DNA from 2 places in the Microbacterium sp. MTN4-26 genome. Region 2 is predicted to be linked to the other one. Evidence: predicted binding sites of a transcription regulator. Region 2 holds the regulator's gene; the other holds the start of a gene.
What was found. Region 2 encodes HspR, which represses chaperone genes until heat shock. Its sites were predicted from a motif close to AAGTTGAGTCNNNNNGACTCAACTT; they were not measured.
Positions count from the first base shown of each region.

Region 1 (11,715 bases), on a different contig from region 2:
CGCCGTCGCGCACCTGTGGGAGCTCGGGCATCGTCGCATCGCCCACCTCGCCGGCCCCGCCGACTGGCTCGAAGCGCGCGCCCGCATCGACGGTGTCCGCGAAGCGCTCGCCGCGCGCGGGACGACGGGGCCGATGTGGACGGGCGACTGGACCGCGGTCTCCGCGGCGGCGCTCGCCCCCGACATCGCCGCGGCGATCACCCGCGCCGACGGCCCGTCGGCGGTCGTCGCCGCCAACGACCAGATGGCGCTGGGTCTGATCGCCGGCCTCCGAGAAGCGGGACTCGACATTCCGGGAGAGGTGAGCGTGATCGGCTTCGACGACAATCCCGACGCGGCTTTCTACCGACCGCCGCTCACCACGGTGCGCATCGACCTCGCGGGAGAAGCCCGACGTGTCGTGGCGGCGGTGCTCGGCGCACCCGTCCTGCCTTCGGCGCCGCCCATCGTCGTGCCGCGGGCGTCCGCGGCGGCACCGCGCGAGATCTTGCTTCCCTGACATACGACTGGCGCCGGAGAATTGTTACCGGTAACATTGCGCACGGTCGGTGCACGTCGACCAGCCGCACGAGACCCGACGGAGGACCCGTGACCGATTTCAGCGCCGAGATCAGCGCATCCATCGACGCCGTGCGCGCGGACGTCGCCCGCCTGCACGGCGAACTCGTCCGCTACGGCCTGGTCGTCTGGACCGGAGGAAACGTGTCCGGGCGCGTGCCCGGAGCCGACCTGTTCGTCATCAAGCCCTCGGGGGTCTCTTACGACGATCTCGCGCCGGAGAACATGATCCTGTGCGACCTCGACGGGGCGGTCGTTCCGGGCACTCCCGGGAGCGAGCGCAGTCCGTCGAGCGACACCGCGGCGCATGCCTACGTCTACCGGAACATGCCCGAGGTCGGCGGCGTCGTGCACACCCACTCCACCTACGCGGTCGCGTGGGCCGCGCGCGGCGAGGAGATCCCGTGCGTCATCACCGGGATGGCCGACGAGTTCGGCGGCCCCATCCCGATCGGACCGTTCGCGGTCATCGGCGACGACTCGATCGGCCGCGGCATCGTCGAGACCCTGCGCGGTCACCGATCCCGAGCCGTGCTCATGCAGAACCACGGGCCCTTCACGATCGGGGTCAGCGCGAAGGATGCGGTCAAGGCCGCCGTGATGTGCGAAGACGCCGCGCGCACCGTGCACCTGGCCCGACAGGCGGGGCCGCTCATCCCGATCCCGCCGGAGAAGATCGACGCGCTCTACTCCCGCTACCAGAACGTGTACGGGCAGACCTCGGACGAACGGCGCGACTCCGCCGATGCGCACGACCGGGGAGAGGACGCGCGATGAAGGGTGTACTGGGCATCGAACTCGGCTCGACGCGTATCAAGGCGTGTCTCGTCGAGGCGACGGATCCGACCGCGGTGATCGCGACCGGATCCTTCGCGTGGGAGAACCGCCTCGAGAACGACCTGTGGACCTACGACCTCGACGAGGTGTGGCACGGAGTGCGTGCGGCAGTCGCAGAGCTGCTCCGGGAAGCGCGTTCGGGCGACGGCGAGGCCCCCGAGATCATCGGGCTCGGGATCTCGGCGATGATGCACGGATACCTCGCGTTCGACGCCGACGACCGGCTGCTCGCTCCGTTCCGCACATGGCGCAACACGAACACGGGAGCGGCGGCGGCCGAGCTCTCCGAGGCGTTCGGGGTGAACATCCCGCTGCGCTGGTCGATCGCCCACCTCCACCAGGCTCTGCGCGATGGGGAGGCGCACGTTCCGCACATCGCCGCCGTCACGACCCTCGCCGGATACGTGCACCGCCGGCTCACGGGACGGCACGTGCTGGGCGTCGGCGATGCCTCGGGCATGTTCCCGATCGGCGCGGGCGGTGTCGCCTACGACGCCGATCTCGTCGCGCGGTACGCCGAGCTGGCGCCCGAGGTGGATCTGCTCGCCCTGCTGCCCGAGCCCCTCGCCGCCGGCGCCGACGCGGGCCGGCTCACCGCCGAAGGCGCATCGCTCCTCGACCTCGATGGTGCCATCCCCGCCGGCATTCCGATGTGCCCGCCCGAGGGAGATGCCGGAACGGGCATGGTCGCCACCGGCGCGGTCGCGCCGCGCACCGGCAACGTCAGCGCGGGCACGAGCATCTTCGCGATGGTCGTGCTGGAGCATCCGCTCGCCGAGGCGCATCACGAACTCGACCTCGTGACCACCCCCGCCGGCGACCCGGTCGCGATGGTGCACTGCAACAACGGGGCGAGCGAGCTCGCGGCGTGGGCCGGCATGTTCGAGCGCTTCGCCGCCGCGGCGGGATCGCCGCTCGCCTCCGACGCGGTGTTCGACGTGCTGTTCCGCGAAGCGCTGTCCGGCGCTCCGGATGCCGGTGGCCTGCTCGCCTACAACCACCTCGCGGGGGAGCCCATCGCCGGACTCGACGCGGGACGCCCGCTGTTCGTGCGAACCCCCGACAGCTCCTTCAGCCTCGCGAACGTCATGCGCGCCCAGCTCTACGGCGTCTTCGGCACCCTCGCCCTCGGCATGCGCGTGCTCGCCGGCGAGGGCGTCGCGATCGACCGGATGCTCGCGCACGGCGGCATGTTCCGCACCGCCGGGGTCGCTCAGCGCTTCCTCGCGGCGGCCCTCGACGCTCCCGTCGCCGTCGGCGAGACGGCGGCCGAGGGCGGCGCGTGGGGCATGGCCGTGCTCGCCGCCTACCGCGTGCACGGCGGCGATCGCGATCTGTCGACGTATCTCCACGACGAGGTCTTCGCCGGTGTCGAGGCCGACACGGCGCATCCGCACCCCGACGACGTCGCCGGCTTCGCCGCCTACCTCGACCGCTACGCCGCCGGCCTGGCCGTCGAGGCCGCCGCCGTCTCCGCCCTGTGACAGAAGGACACCCATGACTCGCAACGCACTCGCGACCACGCTCGACGGATACGAGGTCTGGTTCGTCACCGGCAGCCAGAACCTCTACGGCGACGAGACCCTGCGCCAGGTCGCCGAGCAGTCGCAGGCGGTCGTCGCGGGCCTGTCCCGCCTGCCCGTGACCGTCGTGTGGAAGCCGGTGCTGAAAGACGCCGAAAGCATCCGCCGTCTCGCCCTCGAGGTGAACGCCCGCGACGACGTGATCGGCGTGATGGCGTGGATGCACACCTTCAGTCCGGCGAAGATGTGGATCGCCGGCCTCGACGCCCTCCAGAAGCCGCTGCTGCACCTGCACACGCAGGCGAACGTCGAGCTGCCGTGGGCAGACATCGACTTCGACTTCATGAACCTCAACCAGGCCGCGCACGGCGACCGCGAGTTCGGCTACATCCAGACCCGCCTGGGCGTCGCGCGCAAGACCGTCGTCGGTCACGTCTCGAATCCCGACGTGCTGCAGCAGGTCGAGGACTGGCAGCGCGCGTGCGCCGGGTGGGCGGCATCCCGCACCCTCAAGCTCGCCCGCTTCGGCGACAACATGCGCTACGTGGCGGTGACCGAAGGCGACAAGACCGAAGCCGAGCTGCGGTTCGGCGCGCAGGTCAACACGTGGGGCGTGAACGACCTCGCCCGTGCCGTAACGCAGGCTGAGCCGCACGCCATCGACGCCCTGGTGCAGGAATACGCCGACCTCTACGACGTGCAGCCTGAGTTGCTGCCGGGTGGCGCGCGCCACGCGGCGCTGCGAGACGGCGCCGCCATCGAGATCGGCCTGCGCTCGTTCCTCGAAGAGGGCGGATTCGGCGCGTTCACGACGAGCTTCGAAGACCTCGGGGCCCTCACCCAGCTGCCGGGACTCGCCGTCCAGCGCCTCATGGCCGACGGCTACGGGTTCGGCGCAGAGGGCGATTGGAAGACCGCCGTGCTCGTGCGCATCGCGAACGTCATGGGTGCGGGGCTCCCCGGCGGGGCTTCCCTCATGGAGGACTACACGTACGACCTCGTGCCGGGTGATGAGAAGATCCTCGGCGCCCACATGCTCGAGGTGTCGCCGTCGCTGTCAACGCAGCGTCCGCGCCTCGAGGTGCATCCGCTCGGGATCGGCGGCAAGGACGACCCGGTACGGCTCGTCTTCACCGCGGACCCCGGGCCCGCCCTGGTGGTGGCGATGAGCGACATGCGCGACCGGTTCCGCCTCGTGGCGAACGTGGTCGAGAACGTCGACGCGCCCGATCTGCCGAAGCTCCCGGTCGGACGCGCGGTGTGGAAGCCGGCGCCGGACTTCGCGACGTCGGCGGCCTGCTGGCTCGCGGCCGGCGCGGCGCACCATACTGTGATGACGACCGCCGTCAGCCTCGACGTGTTCCGCGACTTCGCGGAGATCGCGCGCACCGAGCTCGCCGTCATCGACGAGCAGACCACGGTGCGCGGCTTCCAGCAGGAGCTGCGGTGGAACCAGGCGTACTACCGACTCGCACAAGGACTCTAGAACCATGGCACGAATCCCCGCGTCCGGCATCCAGCACACCATCCGGGCGGGTGAGTACGAAGCCGTCATCGCGAGCGTCGGCGCGACCCTGCGCTCGCTGACCTTCGCGGGCCGAGACCTGGTCGTGCCGTTCGGTGCCGACGAAGTGCGCCCGGCGCATCGCGGCGCGACCTTGGCGCCGTGGCCGAATCGCGTCGTCGACGGTGCGTACTCGTTCGGCGGCCGGGAATTCCAGCTCGCCCTGACCGAGCCGGCACGCGCACACGCGTTGCACGGGCTGGCCACGTGGCTCGACTTCGACGCCGTCGACGCGGGCGCCGATCACGTCGTGCTCGAGGCGGTCATCCCGCCGCAGACGGCCTATCCGTGGCGTCTGCTGGTGCGCGCGTCGTTCGCCCTCGGGGCGGATGGGCTGACCCAGTCGGTCACGGTGCACAACGAATCGGATGCGCCGGCACCGTGGGGAACGGGCCCGCACCCCTATCTCGTGGCGGGTGAGGGCCGGGTCGATCAGTGGACTCTGACGCTGCCCGCCGACCAGGTGCTGGCCGTCACGCCGGAGCGGCTCATCCCCACGACCCTCCGCCCCGTCGACGCCGACGATCCGGCGCGGTTCGACTTCCGCGCGGCACGGCGCATCGGCGCCGTCGAGATCGATCACGCCTACACGGACCTCGTGCGCGACGGCGACGGTCACGCGACCGTGACGCTGACCGCAGAGGACGGCTCGGGCGTGCTCATGCAGTGGGATGCGTCATGTCCGTGGGTGCAGGTTCACACGGCCGATCGGCCCGACCCCGACGAGAGCAGGCTCGGGCTCGCGGTCGAGCCGATGACGTGTGCGCCCGATGCCTACAATGCCGACAGCTACGACTACGACGCGGGACTCATCGTGATCGAGCCGGGGCAGGAGTCGACGGCATCGTGGCGGATCGCGGCGATCGCCTGACCGCTGCGTTCGCCTGACCGCGGCGTTCGATCGTCAGTGGTGGTCGTGCGTCGCCGGCTGATAGCCGCCGGGAGTATCGGCGAGGCGTGTCGCCTCGACGGATGACAGCGCGGGGGTGACGAGGGCCGACACCACGATGGCCCCCGCGACGAGGCCGATGACGGCGCCACCCGTGCTCCCGCTCGGGCGCCGGCCGGTGCGCCGCAGGGCGCGGGCGCTCGAGGCGGCGACCACGATGATGAGCGCGACGGCGGCGGCGGCGGCGAACGCGCTCGTGTGCGCCGCGTCGACGATCAGGGCGCCGGCGATCGCCAGGATGGCGCCGATCGATGCGGCGATCGTGACGCGAGGAAGCGGCAGGACGCCACGCGCGAGGACGACGGCGCCCCACACCATCGCCGCCGCGCCGAGAGGGAGCAGGGCGACGCCGATGGCTCGCGATGCGAGCGACGAGTCGTCGGCCGTGATCGCGCCCGCCGCGAGGGCGAGTTGGATGAGGCCGGCGCCCCACGCCGCGATCGCGGGAACCGTGACGGTCCACGCGATCGCGGGGGTGCGCCGACGAGCGTCGTGCGAGCTCGACATCTGTCCGGCTCAGGCGAGGCGGCCGCGAGCAGACGTGCTCCGGTCCGCGGCAAGGCCGACGCCGAGCAGCACGATGGCGCTCGCCAGGTGCAGGAAGTGGTCGAACGTGTTGAGGGCGAGGATGTTCGCCGCGGTTCCCACCAGGAAGAACCCGACGACGCCGAGCAGGAGGTAGACAGCTCCCACGGCGATGTTGATGCCCTTGGCCGCGGCCACGGACGACAGGCCGCCGATGAGGAGAACGGCTCCCACCGCGACGTGGACGATGTTGTGCAGCGGGTTCACCTCGAAGATGCCGAGGAGCAGCCCACCCTCGGTCGCGATGAATCCGACGCCGCCGGTGACGAGGAAACCGAGCAGACCTACGACGATGTAGACCGCGCCGAAGATCGAGGCGACGAGGCGGTTCGGTGACGATGACATGTGTAACCTCCTGAATCTGTGCAACGGGGTGTCGCACAGGTGATTCGCAGTATCGGCATTTTCGGATTGCCCGCGGGTGCCGATGTCCGCGGAAACTCCCGGGTCCGCTGCGTCGCGCGGGCCCGGAGCGAGCGGGTCAGCTGTCGCCGCGCATCTTCTCGTTGGCCTCGTTCTTCGCCTTCACCGAGTCGCGCTCTGCTTCGGCCTTCTTGACGTCGGATTCCGCGCGCATCTCGTCGAGCTTGTCGTCGATGCGGTCCCGGGTGTCTTCCCACGCTTCGCCGGCCTTGCGACCGGCGGTCTCCGCGGCATCCTTCGCGTCATCCATGAATCCCATGAGTCACTCCTCTTCTCGAAAGGCAACCGGGTCCCTGTCTGGGCCCGGTTGAGACGCTATTGCGCGCGTGCGGGCTTGGGGATGGGCTTGCGCGGGCTTCGGGCGACGGGTATCGCACACGGCGCATGCCAGATCCGGCTCAGGTGCGGACGATACGATCTCGTGTGGACGGGAGGTGTGCGGATGGGGCGCAACGCAGACGCGATCGCGGAAGGTGTCTCGATCGCCGACGCCGCGGCACGGCTCGCGGTGCGCAACCGCATCCTCGTCGACACGATCGCGCGCAACGAGCCCTTCGATCCCGAACGGGTCGCCCCTTTCGCCAGGGAGACGCTTCTGGCGCTCGCCGCCGAGCAGGAGGCCGCGGCCGACCTCACCCGCAAGCAGCGCAAGAAGGCGTGGGGGAAGTACTCCGATCCCGACGGCACGCACGACTACCGCGATCGGGACACCCGCAACCTTCGACGTCGACAGCGGCAGTACACCGGCGTCGCGAAGGTGCTGCGCGAGCGGGCCGACGACGCCGAGGCCGTCGCTGAACTCGTCGCCGGTGCACGCCAGGCCGCCTGGGGCGACGTCGAGTCGAATCTGCAGCGGCGGCTGGTCGTCGAGGGAGCACGTCCCGACCTCGAACCCGACTACGGGCAGATGCGGGCCGCACGCATGCAGGCTCTGCGTCTCGTCGATCTGCCGCGCCTGGCAGCCCACCGCCGTCGTATCGGCGACGTCACGGTCGGAGCGGTGGACGAACCGGAAGACGTCGCCGCCGCCATCGATTCGCCACCGACCGAATCGTGAGGTAGTCTGAACCTCGGCCTTCGCGCCGTTTCGCGCGGAGGTCCTGCGCCTCTAGCTCAATGGATAGAGCATCTGACTACGGATCAGAAGGTTGGGGGTTCGAGTCCCTCGAGGCGCGCACTGTGTTGAGACAGTGAGGAATCCCTCGCCCATCGGGCGGGGGATTTTCGCGTTTCCGGCGGCGGTCGGCCCGTATGGCACACGGGCGCGATGGCGTCCCGAGGTCGGCGCTGCCGGCTGATCCCGACCCTTTCGGCATGCTTGTCGTTCCGTTCGCCCAGGGCGATCGAAAGATCTGGCACTCGCAGGAGGAGAGTGCTAATCTGGGCTTACTTGAGTCAATGTGACTCAACTTGGACAAGACACTGTCGGATGGCCGCATCCGACCCGCTACGAAGGAGCAGAAATGGGAACCTACGACCCGTTCCGTGAGCTGGACCGCATGGCGTCGAGCCTCCTCGACGCGCGACGTGGACCCCGCCGCATGCCGATGGACCTCTATCGCGATGGCGACCACTACGTCCTGAACGCCGACCTCCCCGGCATCGACCCGGGCTCGGTCGACATCGACGTCGACGGCCAGCTGCTGACGATTCGCGCCGAGCGGACCCTCGCGTCGGGCGACGGCGTCAAGTGGATCACACGGGAGCGCGAGGCGGCGAGCTTCGTGCGGCAGCTGAACCTCGGACAGGGCATCGACACCGAACGCATCTCGGCGAGCTACGGCAACGGCGTGCTGTCGGTGACGATCCCGGTCAGCGAGAAGGCGAAGCCGCGCAAGATCGAGGTCGCGACCGAGGCCCAGCGCTCGGTGCTGCAGGCGCATGAGTCCCACTCCGCGGCATCCGCGGACGGACCGACGCCCGTCGAACAGTAGACCTCCCTCCGGCGACAGCCCCGACTCCACGAGCCGGGGCTGTCGCTCTGTCTCGGCGCGGAGCAGTCCGTGGGGCGTAGCCTGGAGCGATGAGCGCCTATGTCTCGGCGTTCGAGCTGTTCTCCATCGGAATAGGACCCTCGAGCTCCCACACCGTCGGCCCGATGCGCGCCGGGCGTGAGTTCGCCGTCCGCCTGCGCGAGAGCAAGCTTCTCGACCGGGTCACGGGGGTTACGTGCGCGCTCTACGGGTCCCTCGGGGCGACAGGAATCGGCCACGGCACTCCGGATGCGGTGGTGGCCGGGCTTTCCGGGCTCGATCCCGAGACGGCCGATCCGGGAGCGATCCGCGGGGCCTGGTCGAACCTGGCGGACGGGGACCGGATGCTCCTCGGCGGCATGAGACCGGTGCCCTTCGCCAAGGCGGACGTGAGCTTCGAACCTCGGACGCGCCTCCCGGAGCATCCGAACGCGATGACGCTCGTCGCGCGCGACGACGAGGGCGGCGTGCTGGCTGAGGAGACCTATTACTCCGTGGGCGGCGGTTTCATCCGGCGCGACGGCGAGGCTCCGAGGATCGAAGCGACTCCGTCACCGATCCGCTTCGATTCGGCGGAGGAGCTCCTCGCGATCTGCGACGAGCGCCACCTGACGATCGCCGAGGCTGCGCGCATGAACGAGACGGCGCTGCGCTCGGAGGCCGAGGTCGCGGCCGGCCTCGATCGCATCTGGGATGCGATGGCCGACTGTGTCACGGCGGGTCTGCACGCCGACGGCGTGCTGCCGGGCATGCTGAAGGTGAAGCGGCGCGCGAGCGTGATCCGAGCACAGCTCGAGGACACCACTGCGGCCGGTGGTCGCGAGTTGCCGGGAGAGTGGCTCGGCGCGTTCGCCCTGGCCGTGAACGAGGAGAACGCCGCCGGAGGCCGGGTCGTCACCGCGCCGACGAACGGTGCGGCCGGAATCCTGCCGGCGGTCGCGATGTACTGGTGGCGTTTCCTGGCCGACTCGGGACTCGGCGCCGGAAACGCCGTCACGCCCCACGGGGAACTGGTCGGCAGTGCCCTCTTGGGGTTCGGCACCGCGGGCGATGTCGCCGACGCGGGGGACGACGACGCCGTCGCGGACGCGAACCGCCGCCGTGGCATCCGCCGCTTCCTTCTCACGGCGACCGCTCTCGGGTCGCTCTTCAAGGCGAACGCGTCGATCTCGGGTGCCGAAGGCGGCTGTCAGGCCGAGGTCGGGTCGGCGTGCGCGATGGCGGCCGGCGGACTGACGGCGGTGATGGGCGGCACGAACCGCCAGATCGAGAACGCCGCGGAGATCGCGATGGAACACCACCTCGGCCTGACGTGCGATCCCGTCGGTGGGCTCGTGCAGATCCCCTGCATCGAGCGCAACGCGATTGCCGCATCCACCGCCGTCACCGCGGCGCGGCTGGCCCTGCGCGGGGACGGTTCGCACTTCGTGTCGCTCGATGCGGTCGTCGAGACGATGCGTCAGACCGGCATCGACATGTCCCACAAGTACAAGGAGACCAGCGAGGGCGGTCTCGCGGTGAACGTCATCGAGTGCTGACCCGCCGGATGCCGCATCCGTCGGTTCACCTGTCACCGGATGCCGCCTCCTCCGGTTCACCTGTCACGGGATGCCATATCCTCCGGTTCACGTGTCACCACATGTCGCATCCGCTCCGGAAATCGGCATCCAATGACAACCGAAAACCACGTCCGCGCGAGGTCACGCGGACGGATCGCATGCCCAGCCGCGCTGTGCGAGATGGTGGCGGATGCGGGTCACGGCGGGGCTGACACTCGGGGCGAGGTGGATCGCTGAGAACCGCAGCACGGTCCATCCCAGATCCTGATATCGCCCGTACTTCTCGATGTCGCGATTCCACTGGCGGCGGTTGGTGCGATGGTGGTCGCCCTCGCACTCGATCAGGAGGCCGAAGGTCGGATAGGCGAACTCCGTGCACCCGACGAGGTGTCCGCGATCGTCTCGCACATCGTGATCGAGGACCGGATCGGGGAGCCCCGCGCGCCACAGCCCGAGGCGAAGCGCCGTCTCGGTGGGGCTCGCCACCCCTTCGCGCACGAGCGGCAGTGCCTGGCGGAGTGCGGATGCGCCGATCCGGCGACCGGCTTCGATCGAGGCCTCGAGCTGAGCGAACGTCGCGAGAGCGGTCTCCGGTCCGGTGCGATGCCCATCCTCGGTGCGAGGTCTATGCAGGAGTGCATCTCCGGCGGCGACGAGGTCGTCGAGCGAAAGGATGCCGCCGAGCTGCGCCCAGGTCGCCGCGGGCGACGCGATGCGCATCCCGTCGCGGATCCGGACCGAGACGAGGTGAGCCGCCAGCTGGTGACCGCGGACCCCTGCCGCGCGCGGCGCGCGGTGCGGCGCGGCGACGGAGACGTCGAGGGCGTCCGGCTCGAGAGCGCCGCTCGGAAGGGGCAGCCCCCACAGCGCGGCCGCCGTGCCATGACTGAAGAACGCGTGGTCCGCCATCACCGTGTTGTAGGCGGCCGCCCTCCTCGCCATGTCCTGCCGTCTTCGTCGCGCGGCCTCAGCGCCGGGCGTCGCGGTCTCCGACGCGATGTCGACGGCGCCGGTCGCACGCATTCGAGCGCCGATGAACGGCATCTCCAGGTCCCGTCCGCGCAGGCGTCGTGCGCTCACGCCCATCCGGCGGGCCTCTGCGACGGAGAAGGCGACGTCCAGCCGCGGATCGATCGGTTCCGGTCGCCGTGGCATGCACCCGACTATCGCGTCACCGCTCGCGCCGCACCCGCCACTTCCCGGCATCCGGGGATGGATGCTGTCTCCTCCCGCCCTGTGGAGGAGCGGTGCGCCCCCCCCGATTCATATGGCGCAGGATGTCGCATCCCGCCATTCACCGGTCGCGGGATGTCGCATCCGGGGCCGAAACCGACGATGAGCGGCAACCGAACACTCTCGAACGACATCGAGGGGCAACCGAACACTCCTGGAGGGCAGCAGTCAGGCGCGAGCTCGCAGCTTGGCGGTGATGTCGCGGAGGCGCGCGAGTTCGTCGTCGTCGAGGCACGACATCCGGTCCGCGATGGAGCGGGCGTGCTGCGAGGCGACGCGACGGAAGGTGGTCGCACCGCGCTCCGTCGCGCGCACCAGCGAGCCGCGACCGTCGTCGGGGTCGGGGCATTTCGAGATCAGGCCGCGCTGCACCATCCGGTCGACCAGGCGCGACACGCTCGGCTGGCTGATGAGCATGTTGGCGGTGATGTCACGCAGGCGTGCGGTCATCTCGGGCCCGCGCGTGACCGTCAGCAGCACGTCGTATTCGCCCTGGCCGAGCTCGTCGTCG
Region 1 covers NZ_BTGO01000005.1:47,396-59,110, forward strand. The annotation lists gene ACGG9C_RS05480 (LacI family DNA-binding transcriptional regulator) at 1-499, shown strand, start outside; gene ACGG9C_RS05485 (L-ribulose-5-phosphate 4-epimerase) at 589-1,335, shown strand; gene ACGG9C_RS05490 (xylulokinase) at 1,332-2,879, shown strand; gene araA (L-arabinose isomerase) at 2,893-4,404, shown strand; gene ACGG9C_RS05500 (aldose 1-epimerase family protein) at 4,409-5,353, shown strand; gene ACGG9C_RS05505 (hypothetical protein) at 5,387-5,938, opposite strand; gene ACGG9C_RS05510 (DUF4383 domain-containing protein) at 5,948-6,361, opposite strand; gene ACGG9C_RS05515 (hypothetical protein) at 6,498-6,698, opposite strand; gene ACGG9C_RS05520 (asparagine synthase) at 6,882-7,496, shown strand; tRNA gene ACGG9C_RS05525 (tRNA-Arg) at 7,542-7,614, shown strand; gene ACGG9C_RS05530 (Hsp20/alpha crystallin family protein) at 7,903-8,373, shown strand; gene ACGG9C_RS05535 (L-serine ammonia-lyase, iron-sulfur-dependent, subunit alpha) at 8,463-9,950, shown strand; gene ACGG9C_RS05540 (hypothetical protein) at 10,113-11,126, opposite strand; gene ACGG9C_RS05545 (MarR family winged helix-turn-helix transcriptional regulator) at 11,373-11,715, opposite strand, start outside.
Region 1: a site for HspR is predicted at 7,827-7,851, ahead of ACGG9C_RS05530 (Hsp20/alpha crystallin family protein). Genes of this name have one in related genera too.

Region 2 (11,715 bases):
GCTGCTGCGCGACGGCCTCGTCACGGGCGTGACGACCAACCCGACCATCCTCGAGCGCGGCGGGCATGCCCTCGACGCCCTCCCCGATCTGTACCAGCGGTGGGTCGACGAAGGCGCCTCCCAGGTCTTCTTCCAGACGTGGGGGGCGACGACCGAGGAGATGCTCACCAACGCGGCCTGGATCAAGGGCTTCGGCGACCGGGTCGCCGTGAAGGTGCCCGCCACCCGGGCGGGGTTCGCCGCGGTCACCTCCCTCGTGCAGGAGGACACGACGGTGCTCATCACCGCGGTCTACTCCGTCGCGCAGGCCCTGGCCGGTGCGGCCTACGGCGCGCGCTACCTCGCGCCCTACCTCGGACGCCTGCGGGATGCCGGCCTCGACGGCGACGCCCTCATCGGCGACATGCAGGCGGCCTGCGCCGGGGCCGACACGGATGTGCTCGCGGCGAGCCTGCGGTCTCCCGACGACATCGTGGGGCTGCGCCGAGCGGGAGTGTCCCACTTCACCGCGGCGCCGCAGGTGATCCTCGATCTGCTCACCGACGACATCAGCGACCGCTCGGCCGAGGAGTTCGAGGGCGCCATCGGCCGCATCCGCGGGTAGCTCCGGCCACGGTCGGTCTACCCTCGACCGAGTCGGCGCGCTAGCCTCAGCGAGGATCCTTCCTCGTCAGAAAGGCGCACCATGCCCGCGTTCCGTTACGGCCCCGTCGAGCTCTACCTCGTCGGCTTCGAGGGCGAGCGCCCCGACGCCGGCACGATGGCCGCCCTGTCCGACCTGCTCGAGAGCGGACTGATGCGTCTGCTCGATCTCGTGCTGATCTCCAAGTCCGACGACGGCGACATCACGGTCACCGAGGTCGAGGCCGACGAGTTCGCGCTCGAGCTGCACGAAGTCGGCATCGCCGGCGAGGAGGACATCGCCGAGCTCGCCGAGCTCGTGCCGCCGGGAGGATCGGCGCTGCTGGTCGCGCTCGAGCTCAGCTATGCGCGCGAGCTCGCCGAGCGCCTCGACAGCGCCGGCGCCGTCGTGCTGAGCGCCGAGCGCATCCCGGCCCCCGTCGTCAACGCCGTCATGGATCTGGCCGACGAGGCCTGAGAAGCAGAAGGAGTCATCATGCCCATTCGCAGAGTCGGCCGTCCCGGTCTGATCGGTCTCGCCGCGCGCACCGCCGTCGTCGCCGGCACCGCCAGCGCCGTCAGCGGTGCCATGTCGAACAACCGCCAGCGCAAGCAGCAGTCGGAGTACGAGCAGCAGCAGTATCAGGCCGCCCAGCAGCAGGCCGCGATGCAGCAGGCGGCCCAGCAGGCCGTCGCCCAGCAGCAGGCGGCGGCGCCGGCCGCCCCCGCAGCCCCCGCCCCCGCGGCGGGCGGCGTCGACATCGTCGCCGAGCTGCAGAAGCTCGCCGCGCTCAAAGACGCCGGTGTGCTCTCCGACGCCGAGTTCGCCGCCGCGAAGGCCAAGCTCCTCGGCTGAGCCTCACCGCTTCTTCTTCGTCGCGATCCCCGTCGGTGCCTCACCGGCGGGGATCGCCGCATCCACATCCCCCGACAGCCAGCGCAGCCACCGCGTGCTCGGGTCGCCCTCGAGCACGAGCGCGCGCACCAGCAGGGTGAGCGGAATGGAGAGGATGGCGCCCAGCGGCCCGATGATGAAGGTCCAGAAGATGACCGAGAAGAAGCTCAGCGTCAGCGACAGGTTCACCGCGTCGCTGACGAACTTCGGCTGCACGAGCACCTGCAGGGTGACGTTCACGACGCAGTAGATCGCGATCACGACGAGCATCGTCGGCCAGCCGCCGACGACGAGGGCGAGGACCGCCGGGGGCACGAGACCGAGCACGAACCCGATGTTCGGCACGAAGTTCGTCACGAAGGCGAGGATCGCCCACACCATCGGTGCCGGGATGCCGAGCGCCCACAGCGCGAGCCCGTCGATCACGGCGACGATGAGACCGAACGCGGCGTTGACGACGTAGTAGCGGCGCACGCTGCGGTTGTAGGCCGCGAAGCGCCCGAGGGTCGGTCGGATGCCGGTGCCGAACGCCGTCTCGGCGCGCGAGTACCGCGACGCGTCGGCGGCCATGAAGATGACGTAGGCCAGCACGAAGAAGAACGCCGTGAGCACGCCGAGCACGCTGCCCCCGACCGACGACGCGATCGTCAGCAGGGTCGACGGCGAGAGCAGCGAGGCCGTCGCGGCGGCGATCTGGTCGTCGAGGCCGAGGCCGCGGAGCCACTCCACGACGGCCAGGGCGGTCCGCTGCAGATCTCCGGCGAAGTCCTGCACGAGCCGCCCGAACTGCACGCCGGCGAAGGCGAGCATGACGGCGAGCACGGCGAGGATGAGGTAGCCGAGCACGATCACGGCGGTGGTGGCCGCCCATCGCGGCCACCCCCTGCGGCGCAGCGCCGTGCCGAGCGGCTGGCAGATGATCACGATGACCGCGCCGAGCACGAGCGGCCCGACGACATCGCGGCCGATCGAGAGCCCCACGAGCACGATCACCGACGCGGCGAGTCCGATCACGATCCGCAGCGACGGCGACAGCGCCGGTGGCGCGGGTGCGGCGGGTGCGGGGGCGGGTCCCTTCACGATGCCAGGCTAGGCGCTCGGCGGGCGGTCGGTGGATGCGGCGCCGTCGCCCGGCCGGCCGAGGCGGGTTCCGAGGTCTTCGATCTGGGCGGCGAGGGCGCGCACCTGCCCGCGCGTGGCGGCTTCGCCCGCGTCATCCGCACCGGCGGCGGCCCGCTCGAGCACCCACGAGGCGAAGGTGGCCGAGACGACACCGACGACGGCGATGCCGCCGGTCATGAGCAGCACCGCGATGACCCGGCCCCACGCGGTGACCGGCGTGTAGTCGCCGTAGCCGACGGTGGTGATCGTGACGAACGCCCACCACAGGGCGTCGCCGAACGAGGTGATGTTCGCGTTCGGGGCGTCGCGCTCGGCTTCGAGCACCGTGAGGGCGGCGACCCAGATGAGGGTGAGGGCGGCACCCGCGCCGTAGACGGCGATGCGTGCGCGGAGGGCCGCACCGGCGGTGCGCTGCAGCACGTGGATGACGGTGAGGGCCTTGAGCAGGCGCAGCGGGCGGAGGGCGGGGATCACCACGACGCACAGGTCGAACAGGTGGGAGCGGAACCAGCGGCCCTTCGGCTTGGCGAGGGAGAGCTGCACGATGTAGTCGATCGCGAACACGACCCAGGTGGCGAACATGATCGCCCGGGCGAGGGAGAACTCGCCGCCCTCGAGGTCGGCGATCACCTGCCACGAGTACGCGACGATGAAGGCGAGCGAGGCGATGATCAGCGGCCAGTTCGTGATCTGCTGCCACCGGTCCAACGTCATGCGTTCGAGACTACGAGCGCCGCCCGGCGTTGACCGGCAGCCTCGCCGCCCAGGCTCTCACGAGTCGGTGTCGTCGGCGGGAGGCAGGGCGCGGTGCGGACGCCACAGCACGACCTCGGTGGCGCGACGCACGCGGGTGCCGTGGCGCAGCGAGATGACCGAGCCGGTCGCGCCGGCCGCGAACACGCGCGCACCGGGGCGTCGCTCGAGCTCGCTCTTCATGCGGTCTTCGAGGTCGCGCACGCGCAGGTGCAGCTCGCGCACCCGGTTCTCCAGTTCGAGGATGCGCGCGATGGCCGGCAGACTCATGCCCTCCGCCGACATGCGCGCGACCTCTCGCAGCTGCGCGACGTGCCGCAGCGAGTAGCGGCGCGACCCGCCCTGGGTGCGGGCGGGCACGACGAGGCCGAGACGGTCGTACTGGCGCAGGGTCTGCGGATGCATCCCCGCCAGCTCCGCGGCGCCGGCGATGGCGAGGATCGGTGCGTCCTCGTCGATCTCGTCGGGGTCCACCATGTGCTCACCTCGTTCCGTTTCGTCTCCTCGCTCCGCTCGTCGCTCAACGACCGGAAAAGGTTGATCCCAAGGTACTCCGCGGCCACCGGTCACCCCCACCGGTCGTTGAGCGAGCGGAGCGAGACGAAACGCTACGTGCGCGCCTTCGCCATGAGGTCCGCGCGCGGGTTCTCCTTCGGCTCCAGCGCCTGATACGCCGCGAGCGCCTCACGGGCCGCGTCATCCAGGTGCGACGGCACCGCCACCTGCACCTCCGCCAGGAGGTCGCCGGTGCCCTTCTGCGTCTGCACGCCACGACCCTTGACCCGCAGCACGCGCCCCGACGGGGTGCCCGCCGCGACCCGCAGTCGCACCGGGTCTCCGCCGAGGGTCGGCACCTCGATCGTGGCGCCGAGGGTGGCCTCGGTGAAGGTCACCGGCACGGTCACGCGCAGGTTCAGCCCGTCTCGGGTGAACACCGGATGCGGCCGCACGGTCACCTGCACGACGATGTCGCCCGATTCCCCGCCGTCCGGCGAGGGGCGACCGCGGCCGCGCAGGCGGATCTTCTGCCCGTCGCGCACACCGGCGGGGATCTTCACCTTGAACGGCTTGCCGTCCTCACCCTGCAGGGTGATGGTCTCGCCCTTGGTGGCGGTGATGAAGTCGATGGTCGTGCGCGCGGTGACATCCGCACCGCGCGACGGACCGCCGAATCCCTGGAACCCGCCGGAGGGCTGCCCGAATCGACCGGAGCCGAAGCCCGTGCCGCGCCCACCCTGCTGCTGGTTGAACATCGAGAAGATGTCGTCGAAGTCGGCGCTGCTGTAGCCGCCGCCCCCACGACCCTGCCCGAATCTCGAGAAGACGTCCTCGAAGCCCCCACCCTGTCCGGCTCCGCCGGCGGTGAAGCGCGCGCCCGAGCCCATGGCCCGGATCTGGTCGTACTCCTCGCGCTGCTCGGGATCGCTCAGCACGGCGTACGCCTCGCTGATCTCCTTGAATTTCGCTTCGGCCTTGGCATCCCCCGGGTTGGAATCGGGGTGGTAGGTGCGCGCGAGCTTTCGGTAGGTCTTCTTGAGGTCGGCGGCGCTGACCTCCTTGGAGACACCGAGGACCTTGTAGAAGTCCTTGTCGAACCAGTCCTGACTCGCCACGTGTCCTCCTACTCCGCCGGAACGGCGACGACGACCTTGGCCGGACGCAGCTCGACAGAGCCCAGGCGGTATCCGACTTCGACGACCTCGAGGATCGTCGGGGTCTCGGTGCCGGGGGTGGGTGCCTGGAAGATCGCCTCGTGGTGCTGGGGGTCGAACGCCTCGCCGGCGGCGCCGTAGGGCTCGATGCCCATGCGCTCGACGACGCCGCGCAGCTTCTCGGCGATCGCGGCGAAGGGGGTGCCCTCGTTGAGGTCGCCGTGCTTCTCCGCGCGGTCGAGGTCGTCGATCACCGGCAGCAGTCCCTTGGCGACCGAGCCCTTGGCGCGCTCGATCTCCACCTCGCGCTGCTCTTCGGTGCGGCGGCGGTAGTTGGCGTACTCGGCCTGCAGGCGCTTGAGGTCTCCCAGCAGCTGCGACTCGAGGTCGGCGAGCACCTGGTCCTCCGCGTCGGCACCGGCGGCGTCTTCGGATTGCTCCGCACCGAGGATGTCGTCGACGGTCAGGGCCGGATCCTCCGGCTGAGGGTCGGAGGCCTGAGCCTCCGACCCCTCGTCGCCGGGGACCTCGTTCTCGGGGACCTCGTCGGGTCCCGGTTCGAAGTCCTTGGGCATGGTTACTTCTTCTCCTCCGAGCTGTCCTCGTCCTCGTCGACGACCTCGGCGTCGACGACATCCTCATCGGACTCCGTCGATGCCTGCTCCTCCGACGCGCCGGCGCCGGGGGCGGCCTGCTCGTTCTGCGACGACTGGTAGATCGCCTCGCCGAGCTTCTGCTGGCTCTGGTTCAGCTTGTCGAAAGCCGTCTTCACGGCCTCGTCGTCGTCACCGGCGAGCGCGGACTTGAGGGCGTCGACGTCGGCCTGCACCTCGGTCTTGACCTCTTCGGGCAGCTTGTCGGCGTTGTCGGAGATGAGCTTCTCGACCGAGTACGACGTGGTCTCGGCCTGGTTGCGCACCTCGGCGGCCTCGCGGCGCTTCTTGTCCTCGGCGGCGTGCTCCTCGGCCTCGCGCACCATGCGGTCGATGTCCTCCTTGGGCAGCGACGAGCCGCCCGTGATGGTCATGGACTGCTCGGTGCCGGTGCCCTTGTCCTTCGCGGACACGTGCACGATGCCGTTGGCGTCGATGTCGAAGGTGACCTCGACCTGCGGGATGCCACGCGGGGCCGGCGCGATGCCGGTGAGCTCGAAGGTGCCCAGCGGCTTGTTGTCGCGGGTGAACTCGCGCTCGCCCTGGAAGACCTGGATCGCGACCGACGGCTGGTTGTCGTCGGCGGTCGTGAAGGTCTCGCTCCGCTTGGTGGGGATGGCGGTGTTGCGCTCGATGAGCTTGGTCATGATGCCGCCCTTGGTCTCGATGCCGAGGCTCAGCGGGGTGACGTCGATGAGCAGCACGTCCTTGCGCTCACCCTTGAGGACACCGGCCTGCAGGGCGGCGCCGACGGCGACGACCTCATCCGGGTTGACGCCCTTGTTGGCGTCCTTGCCGGTCTCCTTCTTCACCAGCTCGGCGACCGCGGGCATGCGGGTCGAGCCACCGACGAGCACGACGTGGGCGATGTCGGCGACCTTGATGCCGGCCTCGCGGATGACGTCTTCGAACGGCTTCTTGGTGCGGTCGAGGAGGTCCTTGGTGAGGTCTTCGAACTTGGCGCGCGACAGCGTCTCCGACAGGGAAACCGGGCCCGACTCCGTCAGCGACAGGTAGGGCAGGTTGATCGAGGTCGACGACGAGCTGGAGAGCTCCTTCTTCGCCTGCTCCGCGGCCTCCTTGAGGCGCTGCAGCGCGATCTTGTCGCCCGAGACGTCGACGCCGGTGGTCTCCTTGAACTGCTTGATCAGGTAGTCCACGACCCGCTGGTCCCAGTCGTCGCCGCCGAGGCGGTTGTCACCCGAGGTGGCGCGCACCTGGATGGTCGAGAAGTCGTCGTCCTTGCCCACCTCGAGCAGCGAGACGTCGAAAGTGCCGCCACCGAGGTCGAAGACGAGGATGAGCTCGTCCTCCTGGCCCTTGTCGAGGCCGTAGGCGAGGGCCGCCGCGGTCGGCTCGTTGATGATGCGGAGCACGTTCAGGCCCGCGATCTCGCCGGCCTCCTTCGTGGCCTGGCGCTCGGCGTCGTTGAAGTACGCCGGAACGGTGATGACCGCGTCGGTCACCGTGTCGCCGAGGTACTCCTCGGCGTCGCGCTTGAGCTTCATGAGGATGCGCGCGGAGATCTCCTGCGGCGTCCACTTCTTGCCGTCGACGTCGAAGCCCCAGTCGGTGCCCATGTGGCGCTTGACGCTGGAGACGGTGCGGTCGACGTTGGTGACGGCCTGGCGCTTGGCGGTCTCGCCGACGAGCACCTCGCCGTCCTTGGTGTAAGCGACCACCGAGGGGGTGGTGCGGAAGCCCTCGGCGTTCGCGATCACCTTGGGCTCGCCGCCCTCCAGCACGCTGACGACGGAGTTCGTCGTACCGAGGTCGATTCCAACAGCACGGGGCATGTCTTCTCCTTCTGGGTGGGGCCGAAGCGGATGCGCGGCCCGGGTTGTTGCCGAAAGTCACGGGTCGACTCAGGGACCTGAGCCGAGACGACTCAAGCGTAGACCGCGAGGTTCGCGGTGTCAAATGAAGTTGATATGCATCGGCTCAAGTTTGGGTGCTGAAGGAAACCTGAGGAACGCCTGACGTCGGGGCATTGGAGATCTGAGGTGCGCTGGGGACAGTGGATGCCGCGGGGACCTCCCGCACCCTCGACACCGCTAAGGGAGACTCGCATGACCACTTACATCGCCGCCCTGCGGCGTCGCAAGGAGAACGGCGACGCCGGCTTCTCGCTCATCGAACTGATCGTCGTCGTCGTGATCCTCGGCGTCCTCGCCGCCATCGCCGTCCCGGTCTTCCTGGGGCTTCAGGGGCAGGCAGAGCAGAGCGCCGTGGATACGGCAGCCGCGAATGGCGCTTCACAGGCCGCTGCAGACTTTGCGCAGGGCGACGACGCGACCGCTGTGTCTAGCCAGCTCACCGCAATGAGCGACGACTACACCTTGACGCTCGTGCGAGGCGACTCAGTTGAGAACTACTGCGTGACCGCCAGGAGCGGTGACCGCATCTCCGCCGCGGGTCCGGCTTGCGTGGAGGCAGACTCCGTGATTCCGGACGAAAGCTGACCCAGCCGCTTCACCTCGGCCGGGTCGACGCGTGGCGTCGGCCCGGCCATCCCGCATCTCCCGGAAAGGATCCGGCATGGCCGGCACCCGCGACACCCGCTCCGACGAGGGCTTCGGTCTCGTCGAGGTCGTGGTGTCGATGCTGCTGTTCGCCGTCATCGCCGTCGCGATCCTCCCCCTGGCTCTTCAGGCGTCGGTGCTGAGCGCCGGCAACCGCGACCGCGCGTCGGCGCAGTCGTTCGCGGCGGGGCAGCTCGCGGATGTGCGGGCGGCGCATCCCGACGACGCGGCCAACTCGTGCACGGCGCTGGCCGACGCCGCGGCGACGGGCGTTCCCGACGCCGCCGACACGGGCCTCGTCGCCGACATGACCGTCGACGCGTGCCCGACCTCGTACCCGGCCGCCGTGACGGTCACCGTCGCCGTGCGGGATGCGGACGCCTACGCCGGCTCCCCGGTCGTCGAGATGGCGACCAAGATCGTGGTGACCGCCCCATGAGCGCCGACCTGTCCTCGCGAGAGATGGCCGCCGCCGACGACGCGGGCCTCAGTCTCGTCGAGCTGCTCGTCGCCCTCTTCGTCGGCGGCATGCTGCTGACCCTCATCGCCTCGCTGTTCGTCTCGACGATGCAGGCCACCGCCGCCACCCGCGACCTCGACCTCGCCACGGGTCGCGCCCAGGCCCTCAGCACGTCGCTGCAGACCGACATCCGCAATGCCGCGGAGATCGTCGTGGAGGACATCCCGGGCGGTGGCACCCTCGTGCGGGCCCGCGTCGCCACCGGCGACACCGGCTGGCAGTGCCGCGCGTGGGCGCTCGTCGACCTCACCACGACGGACGCCGACGGAACCCGCGCCGGCGCCGACGGCGACTTCGAAGCCCGCACCCACACCTCCGCCCCGCTCACCGGCACGCAGACCGCACCCGCCCCCGCGACGACGTGGGGCGCCCTCGTCGACGTCGTCGAACCCGCGACGGATGCCGCCGGCGCGGCGCTGCCGCCCTTCACCCTCGACGACCGCCATCTGTCGTGGAACCTGACGGTCGTCGCGTCGAAGCAGCCGCAGCTGAACGCGCGCAGCACGACCTCGCTCTCGGGGTCGGCCGTCGCCGGCGCCCGCGACGACGGAAGCGGTGCCCGATGCTGGTGACCCGACCGAACCGCGTCCGCGTCCGCGACCGCGCCCGCAACCGCGCCGTCGACGACGACCGGGGCGCGGCCCTCATCTCGGTGCTGATCGTCTCGCTCGTGCTCGGCGTCATCGCCGTCGGGCTCTCCAGCGCCGTCGTGAACACGACGCTCACCACGAGCGGCGTCCGCGCCACGCTCGAGGCGCGCGCCGCCGCCGACGCCGGCATGGCCGAAGCGGTCGCCGCCGCGAAGGGCGGCGACCTGTGCGACGCGACCGTGCCCGACGGCGCGCTCGACACCGGCGCCGCCTATACCGCATCCCTCACGTGCGCCGACGACGGCAGCACGGTGACCCTCACCGCCACCGGCACGGCCGACGGCACGTCGGCGACCGTGCAGGCGGTCTACGCCCTCGTCGCCGAGACCATCGAGGCCGTCGATCCGTCGCTCACCCCCGTCGGCCTCGTGCTCTACGACGCCTCGACGATGGGCCAGGTGACCCTGCTCGCGCACGGCGGCAACGAGCCGCAGGTGGTCGCGGTCACGGGAACGTTCGGCTGCCGGCTCGGCATCCCCGGCAACCTGCTGGTGGGCGGCAACGTCACCTCGAGCGACGGCTGCAACGTCAGCGGCGACATCTACGCCGGCGGAACGGTCACCTTCGACGGCGGCGCGACGACGGTGCTCGGCGACATCCTCGCCGCGGGCACCGGCACCTCGAAGATCAACAGCAGCATCGGCAGCGCGAACGCCGACGATCCGCTCTCGACCGTGCACGTCAACGGGGCACTCGACCTGCTCTGGAGCGGCGCCCGCGCCCACACGAACGTGATCGCGAACGGCTCCGTCACCGTCAACAGCCGGGTCATCGAGGGCGACGTGACCCTGCCGACCGGCAGCACACCCTCGATAAACGGCGGCCGCATCGAGGGTGAGACCATCCAGACCGACGACGTGCCGACCGTGCCCGCGCCGAGCCTGCCCGGCTGGTTCGACTACACCTACCGCGCCGCCGACTGGCCGGGTGCGACCGTCGTGACGCTGCGCAACGTCAGCGCCAACGCGACCGACACGTGCGATTACTACAACAAGCACACCGGGTGGAGCGTCGACGGCACGTGGGTCGGCGGCGGGAACCGCGGATGGAAGGACCTCGCGAACTACACCGGCACGGTCGTGATCGACGGCCGCGCGTGCGACCAGCTGACCTCCAACGCGGGCGGCAATCCGGCACCGGCGCTGAAGGCCTCGAACGTCGTGCTCCTGGCGAAGAAGTTCGACACGACCGGCCTCACCATGACCGCCGCCACCGGTGCGACGCCCCGCGTGTACTTCATCACCGAAGACACCGTGCCCGACGGAAGGCCCTCGTGCGCCCTCGGCGCGACGGCCACGAATGTCAACACCAACGGCGCCAACCTCGACGGCGTGCGCTCGCTCATCTACACCCCGTGCCGCCTGTCCGTCTCCGGCGGCGGCGTGCTGCTCGGATCCCTCTACACGAACGGGTTCAACTCCGGTGGTCAGATCACGATCAAGGGCGAGCTCATGAGCCTGCCCGGTCAGCCCGCCCCCGACGGCGGATACGGCGGCACGCCCACGATCATCGAGACCGGCGAGCACGCGCTCGGCGACGTGCTGTGGCGCCGGGAGGTGGCATCCCCGTGACCCCGCTCGCCCTCACCCTCGTCTCCGTCGGCGCCGGCGTCTTCGGCGCCGTCATCGGCTCGTTCCTCAACGTCGTCGCCTATCGCGTGCCCGCCGGCATCTCGCTGCTGCGCGAGAGCCGCTGCCCCGCGTGCGACGAGCCGGTGCGGTGGTGGCGCAACGTTCCGGTGCTGGGATGGCTGGCCCTCCGCGGCCGCTGCGCGCGATGCCGTGCGGCGATCCCGGTGCGCTACCCGCTCGTCGAGGCGCTCACGGCGATCGTGTTCGCCGTCGTCGTCGCGTGGGGCGTTCTCGCCCTTCCCGGTCCGCCCGCGGCGACGCTCGTCGTCATCGCGGCCTATTTGTGGTTCGCGGCCTCGGGGATCGTGCTCACCCTCATCGACCTCGACACCCGCCGCCTCCCCCACGCGATCACCGGATCCGCCCTGATCGTGTGCGCGGCACTCCTCGGTCTCGCCGTGCTGCTGGGCGCCGACAGCGCATCCCTGCTGCGCGCGCTCGTCGGCGCCGCGGCCCTGTGGGCGTTCTACGCCGCGATCCGATTCGTGCGTCCCGACGGCATGGGCGGTGGCGACGTGCGTCTCGCGGCCGTCGTCGGCCTGATGCTGGGCTGGCTCGGATGGGGCCCGCTGCTCGTCGGTGCGTTCGCGGCGTTCGTGACCGGCGGCGCGTTCGGGGTCGGCATGCTGCTGGGCCGCCGCGGCGGTCGGCGTACGGCCATCCCGTTCGGCCCGTGGATCATCGTCGGCGCCTGGA
Region 2 covers NZ_BTGO01000007.1:18,735-30,449, reverse strand. The annotation lists gene ACGG9C_RS07400 (transaldolase family protein) at 1-604, shown strand, start outside; gene ACGG9C_RS07395 (DUF6325 family protein) at 686-1,099, shown strand; gene ACGG9C_RS07390 (SHOCT domain-containing protein) at 1,118-1,477, shown strand; gene ACGG9C_RS07385 (AI-2E family transporter) at 1,481-2,596, opposite strand; gene ACGG9C_RS07380 (potassium channel family protein) at 2,606-3,352, opposite strand; gene ACGG9C_RS07375 (heat shock protein transcriptional repressor HspR) at 3,410-3,868, opposite strand; gene ACGG9C_RS07370 (DnaJ C-terminal domain-containing protein) at 4,000-5,004, opposite strand; gene ACGG9C_RS07365 (nucleotide exchange factor GrpE) at 5,013-5,618, opposite strand; gene dnaK (molecular chaperone DnaK) at 5,621-7,492, opposite strand; gene ACGG9C_RS07355 (prepilin-type N-terminal cleavage/methylation domain-containing protein) at 7,766-8,158, shown strand; gene ACGG9C_RS07350 (prepilin-type N-terminal cleavage/methylation domain-containing protein) at 8,235-8,657, shown strand; gene ACGG9C_RS07345 (PilW family protein) at 8,654-9,310, shown strand; gene ACGG9C_RS07340 (hypothetical protein) at 9,301-10,959, shown strand; gene ACGG9C_RS07335 (prepilin peptidase) at 10,956-11,715, shown strand, end outside.